3 regions of the Pontibacter sp. HJ8 genome follow, and region 3 is predicted to be linked to each of the others. Evidence: riboswitches for the same ligand, from Rfam matches in the RefSeq annotation. Region 3 holds a riboswitch; each other region holds the start of a gene.
The links. Region 3 has a riboswitch for S-adenosylmethionine ahead of OB13_RS20235 (phosphoadenylyl-sulfate reductase). Riboswitches for the same ligand answer to the same signal wherever they lie in the genome.
Positions count from the first base shown of each region.

Region 1 (9,655 bases), on a different contig from region 3:
GCGACAGTCCTACCACGCCAGAGGCAATTGTACCGATCGTCAATACCACAAATACATCTACTCCCACCACAGCCAGTACAATTACCAGCAGGTATGGCACCAGTTGCCAGAAGGAAAAATTGGCTGGTAAGGCTGCAGCCGCAGAGCTTGCCCCGGGCTCATGCCCTGCTACAAGCAGCAGCAGTATGGTGAGGAGTGCGGCAGGCCCGGCAATGAGCAAATTTACCCGGAACTTGTCTTTCATGCTGCACTCCTGGGTCTGTGTGGCGGCAATGGTAGTATCTGAAATAAAAGAAAGGTTGTCGCCGAACATAGCGCCGCCCAGCAGGGAACCTAGCATCAGGGGCATAGAAGTATCGCTCTGCTCTGCCAGTCCCACGGCGATCGGTCCCAGCGCAACGATACATCCCACTGAAGTGCCCGTGGCAGTTAAGAGGAAAACGGCCAGTAAGAAAATTCCTAACGCAAGGTACTGCACCGGCACCAGGCTGAGCCCTAAGCTGACTGTGGCATCTACCCCTCCTACTGCTTTGGAAACGGCAGCAAAAGCACCTGCCAGCAGGTATATGAGGCACATGGTGATAATTTTGGAATCACCGCAGCCGCGTATAAGGGCCTCCACTTTGGCTTGAACGGATCCCTTCAAGATAAAGAATGCGGAAATAATGCCGACGCCTACCGCCACAGGCGATGGAAGGGCATAAAAGTCGTTGAGCAGGATGCCTGCCCCTAAGAAAGTAAGTACGAAAATCAAAAACGGAATCAGGGCAATGCCCCCACTCCTGTCAATCTGGTTCATGCAAGGTGATTAAATGAATATAAGAAGCCGAAGGTGACTCCAGCAGCCCTACGACTGCCGGTGCGCCACCTTCGGCCAATGGTAACAAAAAGATTAGTAGCCCGGGTTCTGGTCTTCCGGCCCTAAATCCGGATCTGCCAGAATCTCACTATTTGGTATTGGATAAAGGAATTTATTCTTGTCGCTGATACCTAACACCGTTTCGGCCCGGCCGGTTCGGATCAGGTCATACCAGCGGTGTCCTTCAAAGGCCAGTTCTACTTCCCGCTCCTGCTCCACGGCCAGCAACGCAGCGTTCAGGTCAAGTGCGAGTAACGGAGAAAGATCTGATCTTTTGCGTACCTCGTTCAGGTCAGCAAGGCCGCCCGGCAGGTTGCTTTGCTTCAGCCTGGCTTCCGCGCGGATCAGGTATTGTTCGGCAATACGAAGTACAAAAGCACCGTCTTCGCCTGTGCCAATCTTGCTATACTTCTGTCCGTACACGGTTTCCTTGCCATTGTCTACCTGCGAGCCCAGAATGGCACTTCGGGAGCCACCTACCTGCGGGTTGCGCAGGTCTTGTATGATGGCGGCAGAAGGCTTCCACTCATAACGGCCGCCTTTGCTGCTGGTCAGCCAGTAGTTGGCGTGCGAGTTGCGGTCGGAGTTGTCGTACACCAGTTCCAGGATGCTCTCGTTGGTCAGCTTGCCGGTGTAAAAGGCGCTATACGGTTGTACCAGACTAGCCTTGCCGCTGCTGATCACGAGCGTGCTGTACTCCTCGGCTTTGGTCCAGTTTTGCTGGTAGAGGTATAACCTGGCTTTCAAAGCCCAAACCGCTTCCTTTGAGGCCCTGCCGCGGGAAGTGAGCGAAGGCAGCAAGGTCTCTGCCTGCTCCAGGTCGGCGAGCACCTGCTCGTAGGTTTGCTGCAAGGTAGCGCGCTTGATGCCTGCGCCACTGTTCTTGTCAACAGTTGGCTTTAGCACCAGCGGTACGCCACCCCAGGCGCGGCCCAGGTCGAAGTATGAGAGGGCGCGCAGGAAGTAGGCTTCACCCAGGAGCTTCTGGCGCTGCGCCTCGGTCAGGTTGCGGTCCTCGATGGCGGGTACCTTGTCGATGAGGTTGTTCGATACGTTGATCACCCGGTAGATCTGGCTCCACACCGATTTGATGGAGCTGTTCTCGGCAGGTATGGCGTTCAAATCAAACTGCTGGTAAAAGTTGTAGGAACCCGACCAGTCCACTTCGTCGGCAGACAAATACGCCAATGCCGGGTATTCGAAGCCATAATAGTTGTTGCTCTGCAGCTCGCTGTAAGCACCCAGCAGGGCGGCTTCCGCACTGCGTTTGTCGGTGATGGCTTGGGCGGTGGAAACGTCCAGCCGCGGCTCCGGCTCCAGGATGTTGTCGCAGCCCGAGAGCGATACCAAAAGAGCCAGTGCAAGTGTTTTATAGTTGGTGAATATCTTCTTCATTGTTGTAAAAATTAAGAGACTCTGTCGCATCCGTAAGCTTCGGAGAAAGTCCTGTGTCTAACGTCTTGCTACTTGTGTCTTTTTTAGAAAGAAACATTTAAACCTGCCTGGAACGAGCGGGGCTGCGGTACTACGGCGTGGTCGATGCCGCGTACGTTCTGGTTGTTGCCGGCTACGTTCACTTCCGGATCGAGGCCGCTATAGTTGGTCAGGGTCCAGAGGTTGGTGCCCGATACGTACACGCGCAGGCTCGAAATTTTATACTTGCTCAGGGCGGCCGAAGGCACCGTGTAGCCCAGCGTTACCGAGCGCAGGCGCAGGAACGAACCGTCCTCGATAAAGCGGCTGCTTGACAAGGTATAGTTGTTGCCTTTTCTGGTCATGCGTGGCATGTCGGTCACATCGCCCGGCTGCTGCCAGCGGTCGAGCTGGCCCGGCAGGTAGGAGATCGAACCGTTGCGTGTGCCGCCGTGCTCCATAAAGAAGCGGTTCAGGTTCAGTATCTCGTTGCCATACTCACCGTAAAACAGGGCGCCCAGATCAAAATCCTTGTAGCGCACCGTGTTGTTCAGGCCACCGAAAAAGTCCGGAGATGCATTGGCCACGATTTGGCGGTCGGCTACCGTAATGCTACCGTTGTTGTCGACATCGTCATACACGGCGTCGCCGGTTTGCGGGTCCACGTACAGCTGCTTGTACACCCAGAAATCATACACTGAACCGCCTTCTTCCATCCGGATCCAGTCGCGGGAGTGCTGGTTGACCGGGATCGGCAGCTTTTCGATCTTGTTCACGTTGCGGGCGATGTTGAGGCTGGTGGTCCAGGAGAAATCATCACGTTCGATGTTGGTGGAGGTAATGTTCAATTCCACGCCTTTGTTGCTGATCTCGCCCAGGTTTTCAAACACGCTCGAGAAGCCTGTTTTTGCGGCCACTGGTACTTCCAGCAGCAGGTCTTTGGTATACTTGTTATAGTAGTTGGCTTCCAGTTTCAGGCGGTTCTCTAATAGTCCCAGGTCCAGGCCGATGTTCCACTGGCGCGTGGTTTCCCACTTCAGGTCCGGGTTGGCCAGTTGCTGGTGGCTGATGCCGGGCAGCCCTTCGTAGTTGCGGCCTGCTCTCCATAATCCGAGTGAAGCAAAGTCGTTGATCCCGTTCTGGTTACCGGTCACGCCGATGTTGGCGCGCAGCTTGATCAGATCGAACGGCAGGTCCTGGGCAAAGGCTTCTTCGGAAACGATCCAGGAAGCGCCCAACGACGGGAACACGCCCCAGCGGTTGGACGCGCCGAAACGCGAAGAGGCGTCGGCCCGCACGCTGCCGTCGATGCTATACCTGTCTTTGAAGGTATAGCCGGCGCGGGAGAAGAACGAGATCAGCCCGTTCTGGCTCGAGTTGGTCGAAGCCGTTTGCAGCGAAGATGAAGCAATTTCCTGGAAGTTGTCGCTCGGGAAGTTGCGGCCGGTAAGCGAAAGCGTGTTATACTTGGTCTGCTGCACGGTGTTGCCCAGGATCACGTTGAGGAAATGGTCGTTGCCAAAGCGCTTGTTGTAGGTCAGCAACTGCTCGTTGATGAGCGTTACCATCTTGCTCTCGCTGCGGCTGGCGTTACCAGCCGGTAAGCCCACGCTGATCTGGGTGTTGTTGTATACTTTGTCGGAATAGGCGTTGTAGTCGATGCTCCAATTCGACTTAAAAGTAAGCCCGCTCAGGATCTCGTACTCGCCGTAGAGGTTGGAGATCAGGCGGCTGCTTTCGCCCTGGATGTTGAGGTTGTCGATCAGGGCCAGGTGGTTGTCGAAGATGGAGTGGCGGGCGTAGCTGCCGTCCTGGTTAAACACAGGCAAATAGGTCGGCACGTACAAAGCCGAGTTGATCACGCCTTGGGCGCTGTCGTCGTTGCGGCTCTGGTTGCGCTTGCTGTAGGCCACGGAGGTGCTGGTACCGATGGTCAGGCGCTTGTTTACCAGGTGGTCGTAATTGAAACGGCCGCTGAAACGCTCGAACTCGGCCGGCTTCACGATGCCTTCCTGCTTAAAGTAGCCCCCGCCCAAAAAGAAGCGGTTGGACTCGCCACCACCCGAGGCCGACAGATCGTAGCTCTGCGTGGTAGCCGTCTGGAACACATCCGGGATGCGGGAGTAGGTCGTCTGCTCTGTCGGTAAACCAAAGCCGCCTTCGCTTCTCGAGCGGAACGGAAGGGTTGCCAGGCTGCCGCCGTCGTTGAGGTGCGTTTCATTGATGAGTTCCGCTTCCTGCTGCGCATTCACGGTTTCATAGATCTTCGGCGCTTTCGCTACCCCGAAGTAGGTCTGGAAATTGATGCGCGTGCCGGCATTCGCTTTGCCGCGCTTGGTGGTGATGAGCACCACGCCGTTGGCACCGCGAGCACCGTAGATCGCCGTAGCGTTCGCGTCTTTCAGAATTTCGATGCTTTCGATGTCTGCCGGGTTCAGGTCGGCCAGCGGGTTGGTCGTTTGCCCGCCCAGACTCAGGCCCGAAAGCGACTGGTTGTTGATGAACACGCCGTCTACCACGTAGAGAGGCTCGTTGCTGGCGTTGATGGAGGTGTTGCCGCGGATGCGCACAAAGATGCCGCCGCCCGGCGTGCCGCTGGCTGCCGAAATCTGCACACCCGACGCCTTGCCCTGCAAGAGCTGGTCCGGCGATGGCGCCGGTATACCTTTCAGTTCCTGCGGGTTAACCGAGGTCACGGCGCTGGATATCGCCTTCTGCGATTGCGTGCCGTAGCCGACCACCACCACTTCTTCCAGGGCTTTGGCATCTTCCTGCAAGGCTACCGTGATGGGTTGACCGTCTGCTTTTACTTCTTTTAAGGTATAGCCCAGGCTCGAAATGATGAGCGTCTGGCCGTTTTCTACGGGCAGGTTGAAGCTGCCGTCCACACCGGTTACGGTGCCTTTGTCGGTGCCTTTGATCTGCACGCGGGCGCCGATCAGGGGTTGGCCGGTTTTGGCGTCTTTTACAACGCCCTGTGTTAAGGCGCCTTGTGCCAGCGCGCTGCTGCTGAAGGCCAGCAGGAGGCCCAGCGAAAACAGCAGCCGCGCGAGTTTAGTTATGATAGGTGTTTGCATTTTATCTTTAAAAAGTGGACAAAGTAATCCTGTGCTGCAATTGGTGTGTCTGCAGTCAGGGGAAAGTATAAAAAGTGATTTATGGTATTAGTGCAACTCTTGTGTTAGCAACAACAGCTGCACATGCGCATTCGCTGGTAAGCAGGAACAGGAGTTAAGCAGGAAGAAAAGAACTTCCGGAAAGCATTGGCCAGCGCATAAAGGCACGGCGGTAACTGGGGTAGAGAATTGCCCATGTTCAAAACAAGATTAAAAAAATGGGTTGAAAAAAGAATACAGAGAAGCTGCTACACCGGCGGGGTGTTTTTAGCTGTAAACAGGGAAATGGTTGCGGATTAACAACAACAGCTAGAACTACACATCAGGGCAGCGGGCGCTGCTTCGAATGATAAGACGGTTGTCGAGAATGCTGGTTTTGTGTGCTGTGAGTTCATGCGTACAATTTATATGTCCCAAAACTGGGCAGGAGTTAGCACCTTTTCAGTATGACTGCTGGTTGCTAGAGGTTCGCGGAGCCTGCTCTCTTCCCTCTTCTTTATAAATCTTGATAAAGATGCTGCAAAGGTAAGGGCAGGATTTTTAGTGATGCAAGCTTTTTGTAAAAAATATTTTCGTTCAAAAATTAAAACATCCTGTTTGGCTATACTTGGGAAGACGGCTTTGTAAAACACAAAATGCTTTGCATTGGACGCTGTGCCCGAATTTTAGCCGTTTTCACAGGATGTTATTTGCCAGTAGAAGAGGGCGCTTCGAGACCTTAGGAAGAGGCAGCAAAAGGTGAATGAAAAATAATATTTGCAAATCAGGATACGGTGAGTATACCTTTGCAACGAATTTATACCGAAGAGGTGAGAGAGCAGGCTCCGCGACCCTCTAGCAACCAGTTGAGTAACCAGGTGCTACTTCCTGCCCAGTTTTGGGACCTATAAGTTTTCCTCATGCAAACACCTTTCAGCGCCAATCCAGGTCGCACCGGTTTCTTCACCACTTTTCTGAGCATCACCTCGTTCGCGCTTTCCTGCTGTTGTAGCAGGTAAACCTGTGGCTTTGGCACCTGCCAGTTGTCGCGGCGCGTCACCTTCGGCCTCCTGCCTTGCAGGACGAGGAACGTCTGGTTGCATTTGCAGGCTTTCTGCCTGCTCCTTCCGCGCCTGCCTGCTGCAGCACTAGCCCCTTCATTTGCTTATTCGGACAAGGCTTCTACGCCTGGTCTTTCTTTCATCCATACCTTACATTCCTATGCATTTCAACACCCGGAAGCCTGCTTGGAGGCTTCTCTTCACCCTCGCCTTATGGGGACTTGTTGCGCTGCCGCTGCTGGCGCAGAACAGTTATTACTTCCCTAAAACGAAAAACTTTAATCCCAAAATTCCCACTCCCGAGCAGTTCCTGGGCTACGGCATCGGCGAGCGGCAAACCCGCTACGACCGTGTGGTGGCCTACCTGCAGGAACTCGACCGCGTGTCCGACAAAGTGAGCTTCGAAACCATCGGCTATACCTACGAGCACCGTCCGCAGGTCATTGCCACCATCACCTCACCGGAAAACCACGGCCGCCTGGAGCAGATCCGGCAGGAGCACCTGCAGCTGGCCAGCCCAGCCAAGGCAGCGCCTGCGCTGGCGAACATGCCGGTGCTGGTGCACCTGGGCTACAACGTGCACGGCAACGAGTCATCGAGCACCGAAGTGTCCATGCTCACGGCCTATTACTTGACGGCCAACCAGGATCCGGAAACGCAACGCTACCTGAAGGAATCGGTGGTGTTCATCGACCCGGCGCTGAACCCGGACGGCCGCGACCGCCACACCAACTGGGTGAGCATGCACCAGGGCAACCCGGCCGTGAGCGACCCGGCGGACCGCGAGCACAACGAAGTATGGCCGGGCGGCCGCGGCAACCACTACTGGTTTGACCTGAACCGCGACTGGCTGCCGCTGGCGCACGTGGAGAGTCGCAACCGCATGGAGTTTTACCACAAGTGGCTGCCCAACGTGTTCATCGACTTTCACGAGATGGGTACCAACTCGACCTATTACTTCGAGCCGAGCAAACCCTATAGTTCGGAAAACCGGCTGATCCCGCGCAGCACCTACGACGGGCTGAACGTGCTGCTGGCCAAGTACCACGCCGAGGCGCTGGACGAGCTGGGCTCGCTATACTTCACCAAAGAGCAGTACGACAACATTTACCCGGGCTACGGCTCTACCTATCCGGATTTTCAGGGCGGCGTGGGCATCACCTTCGAGCAGGCCAGCTCGCGTGGCAACAAGCAGGAGAACTCGCTGGGGGTACTCACCTTCGCTTTCACCATCCGCAACCACCTGGCCACCGGTTTGGCCACGGTAAAAGCTTCTGTGGAAAACCGCGAGACGCTGCTCAAGCACCAGCGCGAGTTCTACCAGTCGGCTCTGACCGACGGGCGCAAAAACGGCGTGCGGGCCTACGTGTACGGCGAAAACTACGACGCCACACGCCTGCGCAAATTCACCAAGCTGCTGCTCGACCACCGCATCGAAGTATACGAGCTGGAGAAATCCCAACGTGTAGACGGCCAGCAGTTCGAGAAAGGCAAAGCGTATGTGGTGCCGACCGAGCAGCCGCAGTACCGCCTGGTGGAGTCGATCTTTGCCAAAACAAAAGAGTTTGACGACAGCGTGTTTTACGACGCTTCTACCTGGACGCTGGCGCTGGCCTACAACCTGCCGCACGCCGGCCTGAAGTCGAAAGGTGCCTTGGGCAAACGTGTTACCGAACTGGCACCCGTAACTCCACTTGTGCCGGCGCAAAGCCACTACGCCTACCTGCTCGACTGGGCCGACTACAACGCGGCCGGCGCGCTATACCTGTTACAGGACAAAGGCGTGATCACGCAGACGGTTTTCAAGCCGTTCACGGCCACCACGGCATCCGGGCCTAAAGCTTACCAGCCGGGTACGGTGACCATTCCGGTGGCTTCGCAAAAGATCTCTTCGGACTCCCTGTATAAAGTGATAACAGAAGTAGCGCAGAAAAAACAGATCGGCTTTGAATCGGTGAAAACCGGCCTGAGCGCGAAAGGCATCGACCTGGGCAGCAACAACATCCAGACGCTGCGCAAGCCGGAGGCGCTGCTGCTCACGGGCCAGGGCATTACCTCCTATGAAGCCGGCGAAGTATGGTTCCTGCTCGACGAGCAGCTCCACATGCCGATCTCCAAAGTGGACCTTACGTCCTTCCCGCGCCTGAACCTGCGCCGCTACAACACCATCGTGCTGGTAAGCGGCGCCTACAACGGCCTCGACAAAGCTTCGGTCGATAAACTCAAGCGTTGGGTAGCGGATGGCGGCACACTGATCACCTTCAAGTCTGCCTCCGAATGGGCGATCAAGCAAGGTATAGCGCAGGGCAAAGTTGTGTCGGTGCGCGATACAGCCAGCAAAGACCTGCGCATCGATTTTGCCGATGCCACCCCGACCGAAGGAGCCAGATCAGTAGGCGGCTCGATCTACGAAGTGGACCTGGATATTTCGCACCCGCTAGGCTTTGGCTTCACGAACCGCAAACTGCCGGTGTACCGCAACAGCACCACCATCCTGGCGCCGGCTAAGAACCCGTACAGCACCGTGGCCCAGTATACCAAAGAACCGTGGCTGAGCGGCTACGTGTCGAAAAGCAACCTGAGCAAGATCAAAAGTTCAGCCGCGCTGCTGGTGAGCGACCAGGGCCAGGGCCGCGTGATCTTGTTCTCCGACAACCCAAATTTCCGGGGCATCTGGTACGGCACCAACCGGCTGTTTTTTAATGCTATCTTCTTCGGTTCGGTGATCAAAACACCGGGCGTAGCTGTTGCAACGGAATAGCTAATTGTATAGATTCTTTCAGGTATAGGGCAGCGCAATTCGTGCTGCCCTATTTTGTTTCTGTACTTCCGGCTCCAGCTCTGTCTTAAGAAAAAGAACTGGAGCCGGGAAGCCGTAGGCATACCTGGTAATAAAGGAAGACTTGCAGCTTTACAGCGGATGAATGCGTATTATTTTATATGAAAGTGGCATACAGCTTTCATATAAAAAGCACTATCTTCACTCCTACAGCTGCTTTTCTGACAGCTGTGCTCGTTCAACATTTTAATTTACATAGCATGACAACCGTTGCTTTAATTGCCCACAACAACAAGAAAAATGAGTTACTCAACTGGGTGAAAGAAAACCAGGAATCCCTACGTAACTATAACCTGATCGGCACCACCAATACGTCTAAGATGATCAACGATCTTTTAGACATGAACATTGAGCCATTCGGACATGGCCCCAGCGGAGGTGACATTTT
Region 1 is NZ_JSYF01000243.1:6-9,660, reverse strand. It holds gene OB13_RS11420 (Na+/H+ antiporter NhaC family protein) at 1-799, opposite strand, end outside; gene OB13_RS11415 (RagB/SusD family nutrient uptake outer membrane protein) at 893-2,254, opposite strand; gene OB13_RS11410 (SusC/RagA family TonB-linked outer membrane protein) at 2,338-5,349, opposite strand; SAM riboswitch class I at 5,790-5,893, opposite strand; SAM riboswitch class I at 6,182-6,281, shown strand; gene OB13_RS11405 (M14 family metallopeptidase) at 6,589-9,189, shown strand; partial or broken gene OB13_RS11400 (methylglyoxal synthase) at 9,468-9,655, shown strand, end outside.
Region 1: linked by a shared signal. The riboswitch ahead of OB13_RS11410 (SusC/RagA family TonB-linked outer membrane protein) and the one ahead of OB13_RS20235 (phosphoadenylyl-sulfate reductase) in region 3 are both predicted to bind S-adenosylmethionine.

Region 2 (9,655 bases), on a different contig from region 3:
TACCACTTGTACTTTTTCCTTCAGGCTATCGGCTACCACAAAGCGGCGCGGATCCCGCACGAGGCATACCACTTCATGCTTGTGCTCAACCAGCACAGGCAGTAGTCGTTTGCCTATATAGCCGTTTGCGCCTGTCAGGAGTATCTTCATTGCTGCTGGTTTGTTTGTTTTCGATTATGGTTTACTGTTGAGAACAGCCGGGCCTTACTTATGTTCCGGTGCTGCAAGTTTATCTGTTACAGGGGATGTTACCACAAGGTATAGCTTGTGAAAATTCCTGTTTTGTAAAGGCTTGGTATACAGTAGCATATTTTTAAATTTATTCGAAAAATTGAAATTTAATTCAATAGAAGTTTGGATTTACTAAAATCGCTCCCTAATATTGCAACCATCAAGTCAGATATCCCGAGGGGTATTGATTTATAAAGAAGCGCGGAGAGACAGGCTCTGTGAAGCGCTAGCAACCAGCCACCAGGCAAGGTGCTAATTCCTGATTCCGGATGTTCGGAAGACTATAAATTGATAACAGTATGAAAAAGGGAATTAAACCAGCTCAGTCATTTTTATCATTACCGGCAGCCTATCTGCCTGTTTCTACCCATGCCGCAGCACATGCTCTCATGTGTAACGCTATGCGCATGTGTTGTTGCTGTTGCTAGCACGCAAACCTCCACTCACCCTGCTGCATTTCTGCTAAGCCACTGGCATTGCCTGTAGCGATAGGTCATGTCGCAATCTCTTAATTCTTGTCTCAGACAAGCTAATCTAATCTATCATTTATCTCAAATCAGAACCACTATGGCAACTCCATTTCATTTCGACACGTTACAGCTGCACGCCGGCCAGGAAATAGACCCGACAACCCGCTCACGCGCAGTTCCTATCTACCAGACCTCCTCTTACGCTTTCAAGGATGCCGAGCATGGTGCGAACCTGTTTGCCCTGAAAGAGTTCGGCAACATCTATACCCGCATCATGAATCCCACGACGGATGTGTTCGAAAAGCGCATCGCGGCCCTGGAAGGTGGTGTGGCAGCCGTAGCAGTGGCGTCCGGACAGGCGGCTCAGTTCATCGCACTTTTCAATATTCTGCAGGCCGGTGACAATTTTGTTTCCTCCAGCAATCTCTATGGCGGGAGCTTTAACCAGTTCAAAGTGTCCTTTAAGCGACTCGGTATCGAAACACGTTTCGCAGAGAATGATGAAGTGGAAAGCTACGCCAAGCGGATCGACGAAAATACCAAAGCTATTTATGTGGAAACGATTGGCAACCCGCGCTTCAATGTTCCGGATTTTGAGGCCATCGCTGCGCTGGCAAGTGCGCACAATATTCCGCTGGTGGTGGACAATACCTTCGGTGCCGGCGGTTACCTCTTCCGTCCGCTGGAGCATGGAGCCAACGTGGTGGTGGAGTCCGCTACCAAGTGGATCGGCGGCCATGGCACCAGCATAGGCGGCGTAATCGTGGATGGTGGTAATTTCAACTGGGGCAACGGCAAGTTTCCGCAATTCTCCGAACCATCCGAAGGGTATCACGGGCTTAACTTCTGGGAAGTATTCGGTGCCGATGGTCCTTTCGGGAACATCGCCTTTTCAATCCGGGCCAGGGTAGAAGGTTTACGGGATTTCGGTCCTGCCATCAGTCCTTTCAACTCGTTCCTTCTGTTACAGGGGCTGGAGACGCTTTCGCTGCGGGTAGAGCGCACGGTGCAGAATGCGCAGATACTGGCCGAGTGGTTGGAGCAGCACGAGCAGGTGGAAAGCGTGAACTACCCGGGCCTGCCATCCAGCAAATACCACGAGCTGGCTAAAAAGTACCTCAAGCGGGGCTATGGTGGTGTGCTGTCTTTCAAGCTGAAGGGCGATAAGAAACAGGCAGAAACATTTGTCAACAGCCTGCAACTGGTCAGCCACCTCGCTAACGTAGGCGACGCCAAAACCCTCATCATACACCCGGCATCCACCACGCATCAGCAGTTATCGGAGCAGGAACAGGCAAACGCCGGCGTAGAACCCACCTTACTCCGTTTATCTGCCGGCATAGAATATATCGACGACATCAAAGCTGACCTCGAACATGCTTTTGCCAGCGTGCGACAAGGTCAATCAGAACCCGTTTTACAGTAACAGAATGCCAACTCATTTAGATTTTTATTATCAGCAGGCTTTTGAGCTGGAGTCGGGCGCTATACTGCCCGGCTTCAAACTCGCCTATACCACCTATGGCCACCTGAACAAGGAGCGGAACAACGTGGTATGGGTATGCCATGCCCTTACCGGAAACGCTGACTTCACCGATTGGTGGAGCGGTCTGTTCGGCGAAGGCAAGTTGTATGATCCTGCTGACTGGTTTATAGTTTGTGCCAATACGCTGGGCGGCTGCTACGGCTCGACCGGGCCTTTGTCAGTTAACCCGAAAACGCTGCAACCCTTTTACCACAGCTTTCCGCAACTCACCAACCGGGACATTGTGCAGGCTTTTGATTTGCTGCGGCAGGAACTGGGGCTGGAGCAGGTGCATACCCTGATTGGAGGCTCGCTGGGCGGGCAACAGGCGCTGGAGTGGGCGGTGCTGAAGCCAAAAGTTTTTCAGCGTCTGGTACACGTGGCCTCCAATGCGCGCCACTCTGCCTGGGGTATCGCATTTAACGAGAGCCAGCGCATGGCCATTCGGCAGGACCCGAGCTGGAGCAGTAACTCCGGGGAAGCGGGGCTGGAGGGGTTGAAAACGGCCCGTGCTATCGCCATGCTTTCTTACAGGCACTACAGCTGCTATGAGGCATCGCAGCAGGAGCCCGGCAACAGCATCACTGACAACTTCCGGGCGGCCTCTTACCAGGTATACCAGGGCGAGAAGCTGACAAAACGTTTCAATGCCTATACCTACTGGCTGCTTTCCAAAGCGATGGATTCGCACCACATCGGCAGGGGCAGGGGAGGCGTGTCCAAAGCCCTGGGGCATGTGGCAGCCCGATGCCTTTTTGTGGGAGTGGATACAGACCTGCTCTTTCCGGTGGAGGAGCAGCGCTTTTTGCACCAACAGGTGCCCAGCTCCAGCTTTGCTCTTCTACATTCCTGCTACGGGCATGATGGCTTCCTGGTAGAGACAGAGCAGCTTAGCCGGGCTATTAACGAGTTTTACAGTACAGATCCAGTAAGAATAGTACACTATGAAAATACAGAAATTTAAGAAGCGCATCGGCATCATCGGGTTTGGCTGCGTGGGACAGGGACTTTATGATGTGGTAGAGGCAAACAAACACCTCGGGCTGGAAGTAGGTCGTATCTGCGTGAAGGACAAAGAGAAACCGCGCACGCTGCCAACGGCTGCCTTTACTTACGATGTGCAGGAGCTGCTGCAGGACAAGTCACTCGATATTTTGGCAGAGCTGATCAGTGACCCGGAAGAGGCCCTGCTCATTGTGCGGCAGGCGCTGCTGCAGGGCAGAACGGTTGTGTCAGCCAATAAGAAGATGATTGCCGAAAACCTGCCGGAGCTGATTCAGCTGCAGCAGCGCTATGGCGGTGTTTTGCTCTACGAAGCATCCGTTTGCGGCAGCATCCCGATCCTGCGCACGCTGGAGGCCTATTATGGCGCTGAGCCGCTGCTGGAAGTGCGGGGTATACTCAACGGCTCCTCCAACTACATCCTGAGCAAATTGCAGAATGAAGGCGGCACCTACGCCTCGGCGCTGCAGCAGGCCCAGGCCCTGGGCTTTGCAGAAGCGGATCCTGCCCTGGACGTAGAAGGTATAGACGCTCTCAACAAGCTCTGCATCCTGGCAGCACATGCCTATGGCCTGCTGGTGCACCCGGACCAGGTGCTGCACTTCGGCATCAGCCACATCACCCCGGAAGTGGTAGAGTTGGCGGCTTCGCTGGGAGCCAAGATAAAACTGGTAGCCACCATAAAACCGGACCAGGAAGGCAATGTGTCGCTGCAGGTAATCCCAACATTTGTGACCGCTGATGATGCGCTGCATGCAGTGGAGGCGGAGTTCAATGGGGTAGAAATAAATGCCCGATTTGCAGGGCAACAGTTTCTGAAAGGCCGCGGAGCAGGCAGCCATCCGACGGGTTCCGCTGTCTGGGCTGATGTGACCGCCGCACTTCGCGGATACCGCTATACCTATCCGAAGCTTTGTGTGAACTCCCCGGCTGCTGTGATGGCAGCAGATGCCGTTACCTTGCTCCTGCAGGGCCCGGAGCAGCAGCTGAAGTCCCTGTTGCAGCAGCTTCGTCCGCTGGAAGTGTACAGCATGGAGGTACCCGGACAGGTAGTAGTCCGGGTGAAACCGCAGGAGGTTTTTCAGCAGCAGGAGCTGATCAAGCAAAACAACATATTTGTTGCACTCATTCCACAATCAGTCCCATTGGAAGATGTCCTGCAGCTGGATGCCAGCCCGGCGGCGGCCTTCGTGTCGTGACCGCCGGAACAAAAAATAGAAATTTCGAAATTGTTAAAATAATGCTATTTAAATATTTTTAATTATTTGATTTTAAAATTGCATCTATTGAATATGCAAAATCAGTAAATAGCTACCTGTCAGGGTTTAGTAGATGGGCTGTAAAATATCTATATAAATAAGATTGATATTTATGGCTCTTCTGTTATTACAGTCGTACAAAGAATAATTATGGACGATACGTAATACTGACGGCAATGAAAACTTATATACCCTGGCTTGGCTATCTGCTTCTAATAATCATATTTTCTTCCTGTAGGAACGACACTGCATCTCCGATACGCAACGTGCGTTTTGACCCGGGTCTTCTGAATCCTTTGCAGATAGCAGATGGTGCTCCCTGCGGAGCGTACAGTTACCAGGCTGCTGGTCAGCCGAAAGCTTTGGGATCCATTTACAGCAAAATGATCCTGGTTTCTTTCCCGGACGAATATACCCACGAACAAGCCGTAGCGGCCGCTGCAGGGTATGGTTTTATAGAAGAGCTCGGCCAGCCGGTACGAACTAATTCCGCCAGGATGTACCCGGTGAAACTGGTGGAGGGCCTGAACTGCAAGCAGGTCGGGCAGGCGATCCGGCAATTGCAACTGGACCCTAACATAGCCTATGCAGCCCCTTATTTTTTGACAGAGGAGGATGGCATGGTTCAATTACGGGGTATATCCAACGAGTTTCTGGTTACTATAAGCGGGCAGCAACAGGCCGAGCTGATCGTAAAACGTCTGGCGAATGCCACCAAAACAGTGATCGTCACCGCTTTGGATGACAATACCTTTGTGCTGCGGGCCGATAAGAACTCCCGCGGGAATGCCTTGGAAATGGCCAATTTCTTTCAGGAGCAGCCGGCCGTAAAACAAGCAGAACCTGATTTTGTGGTATCGCTGGATCTGTAACACCTTGCCATAGTTTCATTGATGTTTATATAAAAAAAGCCCCTGTTCTGATACCGGAACAGGGGCTTTTTTTATAGGTATACTTTCAGGTCTAACTCATGTAGACAGCCGCGACACGGTCGCGCAGGTTATAAGCGGAGGCCATGACCTCGCCATAGGCACCGGCCGTGCGAATGGCCATCAGGTCGCCCCGGCTTGTTTCCGGAAGTACCACGGCCTTCCCAAAGCAGTCCGACGATTCACAGATAGGGCCTACCACATCATAGCGTTCTTCTGCTGCGGTACTGGTGAGGTTCTCTATTTTGTGATACGACTGGTAGAGCGCGGGTCTGATGAGTTCGGTCATGCCGGCATCCAGAATGGCGAAGTTGGTCGTTACGCCTTTTTTGATGTAGAGAACCTTAGAAATAAGCGAACCGCTTTGCGCTACCAGTGCCCTGCCCAGTTCAAAATGTACCTGCTGGCCGGGGCGCAGTTCCAGAAACTGGTTGAACAAAGCAAAATAAGCTTCAAAATCAGGTATAGGCTGTTGCTCCGGGTTGTAGTAATCCACGCCCAGTCCACCGCCTACGTTGATGTGCTCCAGCTGCAGGTTATGCGACTGGAACCAGTCCTGAAATTCATTGACCCGGGTGCACAGATTCCGGAAAGCAGACAGATCGGTGATCTGAGAACCGATGTGGAAATGCAGGCCAATCAGCGACAGGTGCGGCAGTGTTTTGAGCAGCGCCACTACTTCCGGCAGTTCCCAGGCGTTGATGCCAAACTTGTTTTCTTCCAGGCCCGTGGTGATGTACTTGTGCGTATTGGCATTTACGTTCGGGTTGATGCGCAGCGCGATGCGTGCTGTCTTGCCCTTTGCCTCTGCCAATTCATTCAGCACGAGGAGTTCGTGACTTGACTCGCAGTTAAAGCAAAAGATGTCCTGATCGAGCGCATAGTTGATCTCGGCGTCCGATTTGCCCACGCCGGCAAAAACCACGTGCTCCGGCTTAAAGCCGTTTTCGATCGCACACTTTACTTCATTGCCACTTACGCAATCAGCACCAAAAGCTACCCGGCGCACTTCGTCCAGCACCGGGCCGTTGGTATTGGCCTTCAGGGCATAGTGCACATGAAAGTTATACCTGTCGGCTTCTAGTTTTGCCTTTTGCAATGTCTGGCGCAGCAGGTTGAGGTCGTATACATAGAAGGGAGTGGCATGCTGCTGCAGCTCCTGTAGGGATAGATTAAGCATGGTTTGTGCTCCTTTCAAAAATGCCGTCATTCAGTAAGATCAGGGCTTTTTCCTTATCGGTTGAGTTGATCAAAACGCTGATGTTGTTCTTGCTTCCGCCGTAGGAGATCATGCGGAGCGGAATGTCTTTCAACGATTCGAATATCTTGAGGCCGGAGCCGCTGCGCGCTGCGATAAAGTCACCGACTACACAAATAATGCTTTGGTCTTCATCCACTTCTACCTGGCCAAATTCCTCCAGCTCCTGTACAATCTCGTTCAGGAACTTTGGATTATCGATCGTGATCGACACCGCTACTTCCGATGTCGTGATCATGTCGATCGGCGTCTTATACCGTTCGAACACTTCAAACACACTGCGCAGGAAACCATAGGCCAGCAACATGCGGCCCGATTTGATCTTGATCGCCGTGATGCCGTCTTTTGCAGCCACCGCTTTGATGCTGCCACCGCTGCTCTTAGAGGAGATGGTGGTGCCGTGCGCATCCGGCTGCATGGTATTGAGCAGGCGCACCGGAATGTTCTTCTGCTTGGCAGGCAATACGCTGGAAGGGTGCAGGATCTTTGCCCCAAAGTAAGCCAGCTCTGCCGCTTCATCAAAAGACAATTCCGCAATCGGGAACGTATTCTTTACAATCCGCGGATCGTTGTTGTGCATGCCATCAATGTCGGTCCATATCTGGATTTCAGATGCGTCAGCGGCAGCACCGATCAGGGATGCAGAGTAGTCGGAGCCACCCCGCTTCAGGTTATCCACTTCCCCGAAAGCATTGCGGCAGATGTACCCCTGCGTAATGAAGAGGGTAGCACCCGGGTACTTTTCCAGTTCAGCCTTCAGGTTTTTGGCGATGTAGTCCGTGTCCGGCTCTTCGTTCTCATCTATCTTCATAAAGTTGAGGGCGGGCAGCAGCACAGAAGGTATAGCCTGCTCTTCGAGGAAAAACTGGAACAGAGCAGTAGACAGGAGTTCACCCTGTGCCAGCACAGCGCGCTCTTCATAAATGGTAAAGAGGTCGAGTGTGAAGGAACGTATGTGATCGAAATGATTATGTAGCAGCTCCAGGGCCTGTTTCTTTTTATCTTCGGTGGTGTAGAGTACTTCTACGACCTGTTTATAGGTATCATGCAGCGCATTGATCAGCGCATTCGCTTCCTGGTTGTCATTCTGGTATAGCTTCTCCGCTATTTGTACCAGCTGGTTGGTAGTACCCGACATCGCCGAGAGCACCACGATTTTAGGCTCCCCGTCATGGATCAGGTCAGCCACCGCTTTCATTCTTGCGGCTGAACCTACGGAGGTCCCTCCGAACTTTAGAACTTTCATGAAGTAAGATTTTTATAATTCCAGCAAAATTAATGAAAAGTGCAGAGTTTCCTGATAGAAACATCAGGGTGATTGCATTTTATGCAACAAAAAAGCGGCAGCCTTTCCGGGCCGCCGCTTTTGCTTTGAAGGTATAGGTATGGCTTAGTTCTTAATGATCTTGGTCGTGGACTCCATGCCACTGCCTACGATCTTCAGAATATACATGCCTGAGTTGAGTTGCTGCAGTGACAGTTCCAGGGCATTGGCACCTGCCTCCAGTTCGAGTGTCTTACGCAGCACCTGTTTGCCGTTTATGTCAAAGAGGAAGAGTTCTGCCTGCTGGGTCTGAGGCGCCGTAAGTGTCACCTTGATAATGTCGGTGAACGGGTTCGGGTATACCTGCGTGGTAAGTTCGCTGGCCAGTCCTTTTGCCGATACAGCAATTACTTTGCTGTAGGCGAAGGCTCCGTCAAGGTCCACTTGCTTCAGCCTGTAATAAACGGTTCCGTTGACCGGAGCTTTGTCCTGGAACGCATACCTGTTCTCCACGCTGGAGTTGCCTATACCTTTTACGGTTCCCACCTTCTCGAAAGACTTCGCATCGCTGCTGCGCTCAATTTCAAACCGGTCGTTGTTCTGCTCCGATGCGGTGAGCCATTGCAGCGTTACCTGGTTATCCCGCACAGTAGCCGTAAAGTAAACCAGTTCTACCGGCAGTGGTACAATGATCGGTGAATCTTCCGAGATGACAAGCGTGATCGTGAGGTCCGTCTGGTCACCGAAGCGGTCTGTCAGCCGGACACTCAGCTCATACATACCGGTCCGCAGCAATTCCGGTCGTGTCACGGTAAGGTTACCATTGGTCGGGTTCAGCGCAACTCCCGGAGGAACTGCTCCACCTAGCAGGATGGCTGCTACCACACCTCCATCCGGATCCACGGCTGTAGCAAGGGCATCACCCGGAACGTACTCATCCCGGAACTTGGGAGGAGCAATCACATAAGTTGCTTCACAGTTAACCGTAACCGTGACCCGATCCATAACAGGCGGAGTGGCAGTTCCACCACAGGAAGTGGTTACAGACCATTCAAAAACATACTCCCCGGAAACCAGTCCGCTGATAGAAGTAGTAGGATTGTTAGGGTCTGCAAATAGTACCTCTCCGCTACCCGCCGGCTTGCTTACAGTGGACCAGGTGCCCACACCAGGCGCAGGGGAGGCAGCTGCCAGGATACCCTCCGTGCCACATACTGTCTGATCTTCCCCGGCATTGGCAACACCGGCTTCGTTCGTCACCCGGACAGTCGCTGTTTCGAGCATTCTACGAGCAGGGCAACTGGCGCTGGAAACCTCTGCATAGAAGGTATAGGTGCCGGCAGTAGGAAGCGGATTTGAATTTACCTTAACCACTTCCCCCGTGCCTGTAAAGGTAGCTAAGAGTTGTGCAGTGCCGCCTCCTGGATTTGTCTGGAAGATACGGTAGGTATAGCCGGCATTCGCTTCGGTGGACACATTGATGGCAGCAGGTCCTCCCACGCATACGCTGGCTCTTTCCGCAAATACCGGTCTGTCGATGGCCGGTCCGGAAATAACAGCGGTATACCGTGCAGGGTCTGTCAGGACACAGTTGTTGGCCGTGTTGGTGATGACTATGCCGTAAGAAGCATTGGCGTTAACTGGACCAGTAGATAAGCTGATCGCTGCGCCTGTGCCTGCTACAGCATTGCCCACCAGTTCTCCGGTGGCTTCGTTT
Region 2 is NZ_JSYF01000018.1:18,011-27,665, reverse strand. It holds partial or broken gene OB13_RS01010 (SDR family oxidoreductase) at 1-150, opposite strand, end outside; SAM riboswitch class I at 418-521, shown strand; gene OB13_RS01005 (O-acetylhomoserine aminocarboxypropyltransferase/cysteine synthase family protein) at 799-2,127, shown strand; gene OB13_RS01000 (homoserine O-acetyltransferase family protein) at 2,132-3,190, shown strand; gene OB13_RS00995 (homoserine dehydrogenase) at 3,171-4,427, shown strand; gene OB13_RS00990 (hypothetical protein) at 4,784-5,359, shown strand; gene lysA (diaminopimelate decarboxylase) at 5,451-6,596, opposite strand; gene OB13_RS00980 (aspartate kinase) at 6,589-7,920, opposite strand; gene OB13_RS00975 (T9SS type A sorting domain-containing protein) at 8,065-9,655, opposite strand, start outside.
Region 2: linked by a shared signal. The riboswitch ahead of OB13_RS01005 (O-acetylhomoserine aminocarboxypropyltransferase/cysteine synthase family protein) and the one ahead of OB13_RS20235 (phosphoadenylyl-sulfate reductase) in region 3 are both predicted to bind S-adenosylmethionine.

Region 3 (9,655 bases):
GTGGTGCGGTTGAAAGGAGGAGATTCCTTCGTGTTTGGCCGGGGCTACGAAGAGCTGGCCCATGCCGATAAGTTCAACATACCGACATCTGTAGTACCCGGCATCTCCAGCAGCATTGCGGTGCCTGAGTTGCAGCAAATTCCCCTAACTTTACGCGGCGTGAACGAAAGCTTCTGGGTGATTACGGGTACCACGAGTTCCGGCGAATTATCAAAAGACATCCCACTGGCCGCTGCCTCGGACGCCAGTGTCATCATCCTGATGGGCATTAGCAAACTGCCTGAGATCGTGGAAACGTTTTCGAAAGCCGGCAAAGCGGATATACCGGTGGCCGTCATCCAGAACGGCTCTTTGCCCGATGAAAAGATGGCGATCGGCAACATCCACAATATTGAGGAGCGGGTGCGGGCAAAAGGTGTGGGTGCCCCTGCTATCATCATCATCGGAGAAGTCGTGGCTTACCATCCGGCTTTACGTTACGCACGGGAGTTCAGTGTGGGGCAGCAACTGCAGGCACAGTAGGTCGAAGGTATAGCAGAATATGAGCATCGAAACAGAAGTAGTACCTGTGCCGGCAGCAACGGCTGAGCAAGTGCAGAATCCGCTTTTCCCTGTCTTCCTCAAGCTGGAAGAACTGCAGACGCTGGTAGTGGGAGGGGGCTTGGTAGGGCTGGAAAAACTGTCGGCCATTCTCCGGAACAGCCCGGGGGCAGCCATCACTTTGGTAGCCCCCGAGATACGGGATGAGATTTATACCTTAGCCGAGCAGCATCCGAACCTGACGCTCTGCCTGCGCGGGTTTGAGGAAGCTGACCTGCCAGGAAAAGATATCGTGCTGATCGCTACGAATGAAAAGCCCCTGAACAAAGCTATCCGGGACCTGGCGCGGGTACACAAAATACTGGTCAACGTAGCCGATACGCCACAGGAATGTGACTTTTATCTGGGCTCCATTGTGCAAAAGGGAAGCCTGAAGCTGGCAATTTCGACCAACGGAAAATCTCCCACGGTAGCCAAACGGGTGAAGGAGGTGCTGCACGATACCCTGCCGGGAGAGTTGGAGCAGGTGCTGGCCAATCTGACGAAGATACGCGCTACCCTGGCAGGCGATTTTTCGGACAAGGTACGGAAGCTCGACGAGATCACGCAGGTGCTGGTAAGTCCGCAGCAGCCGGCAAAGAAGCGGAAGCGCTTTCATGTGAAACGGACCCTGATCTATACCCTGGCCGCTCTTGCCCTGATGGTGACGGGCCACCTCTTGTTCAGCTATATTCCCTTCGAAGTCTGGGGCAAACTGGCCTGGGAAGTAGCCGCGCAGGTTGATTCGGAGATTCTGATCTTTATTCTGGCAGGTTTTGTAGCGCAGCTGATCGATGGTGCCCTGGGGATGGCCTATGGCGTCAGCGCCACAACATTCCTGCTCAGCTTCGGCATATCGCCGGTAGCGGCAAGTGCCAGCGTGCACGCTTCCGAGATCTTCACTTCCGGGGTTTCCGGGCTGATGCACCTTAGGTTCGGGAACGTAAACAGCAAGCTCTTCAAATCCCTTGTGCTGCCGGGTGTGGTAGGGGCTATCATCGGGGCGTACCTGCTTTACAATCTCGAGGAATATCTCTTTATCATCAAACCTTTGATAGCCTGTTATACCTTGGTACTGGGGCTGCTGATACTGAAAAAAGCGCTGGTGAAACGGGTGAAGAAAAAGCCGGTGCGAAACATTGCTCCTCTGGCTACCATGGGTGGCCTGCTCGACGCCATCGGCGGAGGCGGCTGGGGACCTATCGTTTCTTCTACGCTGATTGCCAAAGGCCGCAGCCCGATGTATACCATTGGTTCGGTGAACCTGGCGGAGTTCTTTGTATCGGTAGCCAGTTCGGTTACCTTTATCACACTGATCGGGCTCACGCACTGGCAGATCATACTGGGTCTGGTACTGGGCGGTATGATCGCAGCCCCTATCGGAGCATTGCTGGCCCGGCGCCTGCCCGTCAAAACCATGATGGTGTTTGTAGGTATAGTCGTGATCATCGTCAGCCTGCGCCTGATTGTGATGGCTGTAGTTTAAAACAAAACCTCAATCCCGGCGGCAGCGTCTGCGGGCGCTGCTGCCTTCATACAACAGCTCAAAAAAATAATGTCTACGAACGAAACCAACGCTATCCGGCTGCAGGCCCCGAAGTCGCACAACCGGGAGCATTCAGTCCCACTATACCTGACGTCCAGCTACGTTTTTGAAAGCGCCGAGCAGGCCCGTGCCGTGTTTGCGGAAGAAGAAGAAGGAAATGTGTACTCGCGCTACTCCAACCCCAATGTGGATGAGCTCTTAACCAAAATGTGTTACCTCGAAAAAGCGGAGGAGGGGATTGCCTTTGCTTCCGGTATGGGGGCCGTGTTTGCCAGCCTGGCCGCCCTGCTCAGGTCCGGCGATCATGTGCTGGCCTGCCGCTCTGTTTTCGGCTCCACCCACCAGCTTCTTACCAACATCTTGCCCAAGTGGGGCATTTCGCATTCCTATGCCGATGCTGCTAAGCCCGATGAGTGGGAGAAACTGATCACGCCGGCGACAAAGCTGATCCTGATCGAAACGCCTTCCAACCCGGGGCTGGAGCTCATCGACCTGGAGTGGCTCGGGGAGCTCAAGCGCAGACACAACCTGATCCTGGTAGTCGACAACTGCTTTGCCACGCCCATTCTGCAAAACCCGGTTGATTACGGCACGGATATCGTAGTTCATTCTGCCACCAAGTATATTGACGGGCAGGGACGCGTGCTGGGAGGTATAGCCGTAGGACGCAAAGACCTGATCGCAGAGATCCGGTATTTCTCACGCCATACCGGTCCTGCCATGTCTGCCTTCAATGCCTGGGTGCTGTCCAAGAGCCTGGAGACACTCCAGTTGCGTGTGGAAAAGCATTGTGAAAACGCCCTGAAGCTGGCCCAGGCGCTGGAAGGAAATGCCGCGCTGGAGCAGGTGCGCTATCCGTTCCTGGCGTCTTTCCCGCAGTACGAACTGGCCAAACGGCAAATGCGGCAGGGAGGCGGCATCATCACCATTACGGTCAGAGGTGGTTACGAAGCAGCCAGGCGATTTATTGATAACCTGCAGCTGGTGAGCATCAGTGCCAATCTCGGGGATACCCGCACCATCGTGACGCATCCGGCATCCACCACGCATTCGAAGCTGACCGAGCAGGAGCGCCAGGCGACCGGCATCACCCCCGGGCTGGTGCGTATATCGGTCGGGCTGGAGAATGTAGGGGATGTAATAGCAGATGTACAGCAGGCACTGGCTCAGGTATAGCCAAGGTAGGTATAGGATCAGCTCAAAACCAAACAGGCCGCTTTTACGAATGCAGGAGCGGCCTGTTTGGTTCTGGTAGTCAGTAGGTGTTACACCAGCTCGAAGGAGTGGGTGATCGTAGCTGTTTTGTAAAGGATAGCGGCCACCGAGCAGTACTTTTCCAGTGAGAGGGCAATGGCCTTGCTCACTTTCTCTTCGTCGAGTTGTCCGCCCAGTATAAAGTGGATGTGGATGTTGCTGAAGAGGTTGAACTCCTCCACCTTCTGCCGCTCAGCGCTTACCTTGATGTCAAAACGCTCCAGTGGCTGGCGTTGCTTTTTGAGGATCAGGATAATGTCGATGGCGCTGCAGCCCCCCAGGCCCATGAGCAGGAGCTCCATGGGGCGTGCGCCGGCATTGTGCCCGCCTATCTCCGAGGCGCCGTCTATATTCACGGCTACGCCGGCGGCACCTTTTGCTTCAAAGTGAAAATCCTGATCTATTCTGGTTAGGTTAATTTCCATGCGATGGTCTTGGTTTCTAAAGTTCGAAAATAAAAAAGGAATCCCCCACCTGCAAGTTTTACCGGGCGGGTGGGGGATTTTGCTTGAAGGGGATCAATAAAATCAGTCTGCCAGTTCTGCTACCATGCCGGCACCTACGGTGGCAAATGACGTTTCCTCCACCAGTATAAAACCCCCGTTGGAGCGGTTTTGGTCATAGGTATCGAGCAGGAGCGGAGAAGCTGTTCTGATCAGTACCCGGCAAATGTCGTTGAGCTGTACCTGGTCAATGTCTTCCAGGTGGTCAAGGGTGTTTACATCCACTTTGTACTGGATTTCCTTGACCACGCTTCGTACTTCGGCGGCATTGTGGCGGAGCAACAGCCTGGCACCCGGCTTGAGGGGCTTGTTGTGCATCCAGCATACGAGCGCCTCAAATTCCTGTACAGGTTCGGGCTGGTTCTCCTGTTTCACAATCACGTCGCCCCGGCTGATATCCAGTTCGTCTTCCAACTGCACCACTACCGACATAGGCGCAAACGCTTCCTCCAGTTCTGCGCCTGCAATCTCAACCGACTTGATCACGGAATGCTGACCGGATGGCAGCACGCTTATTTTATCGCCTTTGCGATAGGTGCCGCTGATCACTTTGCCGGCATAGCCCCGGTAGTCGTGGTACTCGGCCGTGAGCGGACGGATAACGTACTGCACCGGAAAACGGGCGGTCTCCAGGTTAAAGTCTGCCGAAACCGGTACTTCCTCCAGGTGCTGCAGCAGGCTTGGTCCGGTATACCAGGGCATCGCGTCAGAGCCATCCACAATGTTGTCGCCTTTCAGGGCGCTCACCGGTATAAACGAAATGGCTTTCGCGTTCAGTTTCCCGGCAAACCGGGTATAGTCTGCCACGATCTCCTTGTAGATAGCTTCGTCATAGCCCACCAGGTCCATCTTGTTGATGCAGATGACCAGATGCGGTATACCCAGCAGCGAGGAAATGATGGAGTGACGGCGGGTCTGCTCCTGCACGCCTTTGCGGGCATCTACCAGGATAATGGCCAGGTTAGAGTTCGAGGCGCCGGTGACCATGTTGCGGGTATACTGGATGTGCCCCGGTGCATCCGCTATGATAAATTTGCGCTTATCGGTGTTGAAGTACTTATAGGCCACATCGATGGTGATGCCCTGCTCGCGTTCCGCCTTCAGGCCATCCGTCAGCAGCGAAAGGTCTATATCCCCGTCCTCGTTGACACGACCGGAGCTTTCAATGGCTTCCAGCTGGTCGAGGTAGATCTGTTTGGTGTCGTAGAGCATCCGGCCAATGAGGGTGCTTTTGCCGTCGTCCACATTGCCGGCGGTTATAAATCGTAATATATCCATGTTAAAAATATCCTCCTTTCTTACGGTCTTCCATCGCCGTTTCCGACATTTTGTCGTCGATGCGGGTAGCACCACGTTCACTTAGTTTTGACTCCAGGATCTCGGCTATCACGCTGTCCGTGTCATAGGCCACCGACTCAACCGCAGCGGTACAGGTCATATCGCCTACCGTGCGGAAGCGTACTTTCCGTGTCACCACCACGTCTTCCGGATCACGGTAAATAAAGTTGGAGGTCGCCATCAGCTTACCATCCCGTATGAGGCATTCCCGCTCATGGGTATAGTATATTTCCGGCAAGGCGATGTTCTCCCGCCGGATGTAGTTCCACACGTCGAGCTCGGTCCAGTTGCTGATCGGGAACACGCGCACGTTTTCCCCTTTCTGGATATGGCCGTTGTAGATGTTCCACAATTCAGGGCGTTGGCGCTTGGGGTCCCACTGGCCGAACTCATCCCGCACCGAAAAGATGCGCTCCTTGGCGCGGGCCTTTTCCTCGTCGCGGCGTGCACCGCCGATGCAGGCGTCAAAGCCAAACTCCTCAATGGTTTCCAGCAAGGTATAGGTTTGCAGTCCGTTGCGGCTGGCATAGCGGCCGGTCGGCTCCGACAGGTTTTGTTTCCGGATGGTGTCCTCTACCTGGCGCACAATCAGTTTTTCGCCCAGGCGCCCGGCCAGTTCGTCCCGGTAGCGGATGGCTTCCGGAAAGTTGTGCCCGGTATCAATGTGCACCAGCGGAAAAGGAAATTTGCCCGGCCGGAAAGCCTTTTCAGCCAGGCGTACCAGGGTGATGGAATCTTTGCCCCCGGAAAAGAGCAGGGCAGGCTTTTGGAACTGTCCTGCTACCTCACGCATGATGTGAATGGCCTCTGCCTCCAGCTGGTCCAGGTAATTAAGGTATCTTGTGTTCATATAGCTGTTACTGAATTGCTTCTTTGCTTGGTGATGGAAAACTGACTGCTTCTTCAGCCGGGTGGTTTTCCGGTTGATGTGTGTGCAGGCCGCATTCTTTTTTGGAGCTGTCTTCCCACCACCAGCGGCCGGAGCGGAAGTTTTCGCCTTCGGCTATCGCCCGGGTGCAGGGGGCGCAGCCAATGCTGACAAAGCCTTTGTCGTGCAGCGGATTGTAGGGCACCTGCAAGTACTTTACCGCCTCGCGTACTTCTTCCAGCGTCCAGTGAAGCAGCGGGTTATACTTGATCACCCCGAAGCCCGGATCCCACTCGAGCAGTTGCATCCCCTGCCGGTTGTCCGACTGCTCGGCCCGGAGGCCGGTGATCCAGAGCTGCACGCCCTGCAGGGCCCGCTTCAGAGGCTCCACCTTGCGCACGTAGCAACACGCTTTGCGGTCTTCCAGAGAGTTATAAAAGCTGAGCGGGCCCTTGGCATTGACCAATTGCTCTACCGCGTCGTGTTTGGGAAAGTAGATTTCCATCTTCCGGCCGTAGCGCTCATTGGTGCGGTTGAGCAAGGCATAGCTTTCATTAAAAAGCCGGCCCGTATCGAGGGTGAATACCCGCACCGGCAGCCCGTCCGAAAAAATATAGTGGGTGATCAACTGGTCTTCTATACCCAGGCTGGAGGAGAAGGCGATGCTGCCCTCAAATTCAGTTGCCAGGAAGTGCAGCCCTTCCGGTACTGATTTGCCTTCCAGGGCTGCAGACAACGCAGGTAGCCTGGATTCTAAAGTGAGTAACTGACTCATGTAAGCAATGTTAAATTATGGAAAGATTTTCCCCTGCCTGCTCTCAGCTATACCTGTGCGCCTCACATGGAGCCAGCCATGGAAACCCCATACAGCGAAACACGATGCTGTAAGCCCCCGGTCAGGAGGCTAGGTATAGGAAAAACAGCTGAAGGGATCATCCGCAGGTCAGAGCCGTTGCGGAAATTAGAGAGAGATGTGATGTATTAGCACATGCAACAGCAACAACAGCTTAGCGCTTTTTGCTGAGAATCTGGCATTGTAAAAACAGAAGAATGGATGAGGCAGGTAGTAGCACTACGAGCAGGATCCTGGGTTGATGTGGAAATAACAGTTTGCATAATGCTTTTGAATTTATCTATCCCGACAATTCGGGTTAGGATTTGGCACCTGCCTAGAGGGTGGTTGCCAGAGGGTCACGGAGCCTAGTCTCTCGCCTCTTCTTTATAAATTATTTCTGTTTCCGTACAAACAGTACAGTTACCGAAGTACAATATTATCGATTAATTCAATCAATCGATAAGGAAATGTGCAAAATGTTTTGGCAACGCTGTCTTTAAGCTGCCAGCGTTGCCACGTATTTGACCAGCGAGCGCTTGGCAATAGGCAGCAGCGCACTCTCCAGGGGGCAGGGCACTTTGGCAACCACCACGAAGGTAGCAGGGTTGGGGAGTTCCTGATTTTCCTTCACCAGCTGTACTTTGAGGTTCTCGTGCGTCTGGGTCAGGCCGCGGCGTACGGTCCGGAGCAGCTGCGTGTGGATGCCCCTGTACTTCTCATACGTGTTCTCAAATACCGTGATGCGGTAACCGTATACCTGCGTTTCCTTGCCCGGGAAAGCATCCAGGAAAAGGTAACCCTCATCAAAATACATGGGCGTGATTCCTACCGGGTTGACCTCCAGGTGCTTTTCGATGAAGTTATACAACTCCTTGCCTTCCTCCACCGCGTTTACAAACAGGGGAGCGGCAAACTGGATGATCTCCTCGATCTGCTGCATGGTTTCATCGTCTTCCACGATTTTCTCATACACCAGTTCGAGCTTCTCGAAGTCGGCCCGGGTGATGCGTTGCGGAAAGGCTTCATACACCAGTTTTTTGTGCGCTTTTACCTGCTGCAGGTTCCGGTAGTGCAGGATGAGATCGGAGAAAACAGGGTAGAGGCGCTGCTGCCCGAACTCAGCCCGGGCGGACTGCAGGTAAGACAGCAGCAGGTATTTTTTATATTCAAAATCGATAAGGCCTTCCGTCAGCCAGTTGATGGGTAGCTTTTGCATAGGCGTCCTGTATTAGCTGTTGTGAGCGCTTCACTGATACTAAGTTGTGTGATAATTTCCGGATAGGTAATCAGGCTGCCCGGCTATACCTGCCGGGCGGCCTGATTACCTAAAAAACGAAGAATCTGAGGGAGATGTTACTCCTTTGTGTGTGAGAGCCGGTTTGGATGTTGCTATACCTGCTGCTGCGAAGTTTGCCGTGGCTGGCTAACCTTCGCGTATACCTTTCGTTTAAAATCAGAGGTGCAGAAAAGAGGTGCAATTGCCGCCACAGGGTGATGGCCTCATTTCATCCATCCTTAAACCAATAAAAGAGATGAACTATACAGAGAACTTTGAAGGGATAAAAATAGATGTACAGGCAGTAGACATTACGATTTCGGATGATCTGCAGCTAAACGTGCGCAACGCCATCACGAAGCTGAAGCGCCACGCCAAAAAGATCGACTCGGTGGATGTATACTTCAAAGAAGAAGCCAACCAGTCGACTGATTCGAAGAAAGTAAGTATGCGCGTAGGTATACCGGGTAATGACGTATTTGCCGAGGATACCGGAGATAACTGGTATGAGCAATTGAAGAACGTAGAAGAGAAGCTCAGACGCCAGCTCGAGAAAAGATAAATCCGCAACGCATGTTGTACCCTCAAACCCGCTGCATCACCCGGTATACCCGGTCTTGCAGCGGGTTTGCTGGTTAACCCGGAAAAATAACGTATGTCGGAGACTTATTACAAGAACAAAAGCATTCTCATTACCGGCGGGGCGCAGGGGATCGGTCTGGGTATGGCCGAAGCGTTTGCCAGGGCCAAAGCAACTGTCGTGATCACCGATCAGGACGAAGAAGCAGGGCAGGAGGCACTGGAGCGGCTCCGGGCGCAGGACCTGCAGGCGGTGTTTATACCGTGTGATGTGGCGCAGGAGGCACAGGTACAAAACCTGCTGGAGAAGGTAGGGGAGAAATATCCACAGCTGGATGTGCTCATCAACAATGCCGGCATCAGCGATCCTTTCCAGGGGGCGCTGGACGAGCTGCAGCTGGCGGACTTTGACCGGATGCTGGCCGTGAATCTGCGGGGGCCTTTGCTTTGTGCCAGGTATGCGCTGCCGCTGCTCCGCAAAGCGGCTCATCCGGCCATCCTGAACATCACGTCTACGCGGGCTTTTATGTCAGAACCGGATACCTTTGCTTATACCGCTTCCAAAGGAGGGCTCGAAGCCCTGACGCATGCGCTGGCCGTGAGTCTGGCAGCCGACCGCATACGGGTGAATGCCCTTGCTCCGGGCTGGATCGAGACCGGCCCCTGGCAGAAAGAGAGCGGGCGCTACGAACCCAACCACACAAAAGAGGACAAAGCGCAACACCCGGCGGGGCGCGTCGGTATACCCGGAGATATTGCAGCGGCTGCTTTGTTTCTGTGTTCCAACCAGGCAGGGTTTATCACAGGGCAGCACCTGGTCATCGACGGAGGTATGACAGTGAAAATGATTTACAACTAAAATTGAATATTCCCAACT
Region 3 is NZ_JSYF01000627.1:19,786-29,440, forward strand. It holds gene cobA (uroporphyrinogen-III C-methyltransferase) at 1-522, shown strand, start outside; gene OB13_RS20210 (TSUP family transporter) at 542-2,065, shown strand; gene OB13_RS20215 (trans-sulfuration enzyme family protein) at 2,135-3,301, shown strand; gene OB13_RS20220 (OsmC family protein) at 3,391-3,804, opposite strand; gene OB13_RS20225 (sulfate adenylyltransferase subunit 1) at 3,907-5,160, opposite strand; gene cysD (sulfate adenylyltransferase subunit CysD) at 5,162-6,070, opposite strand; gene OB13_RS20235 (phosphoadenylyl-sulfate reductase) at 6,078-6,863, opposite strand; SAM riboswitch class I at 7,215-7,316, opposite strand; gene OB13_RS20240 (hypothetical protein) at 7,420-8,139, opposite strand; gene hpf (ribosome hibernation-promoting factor, HPF/YfiA family) at 8,456-8,761, shown strand; gene OB13_RS20250 (SDR family NAD(P)-dependent oxidoreductase) at 8,855-9,637, shown strand.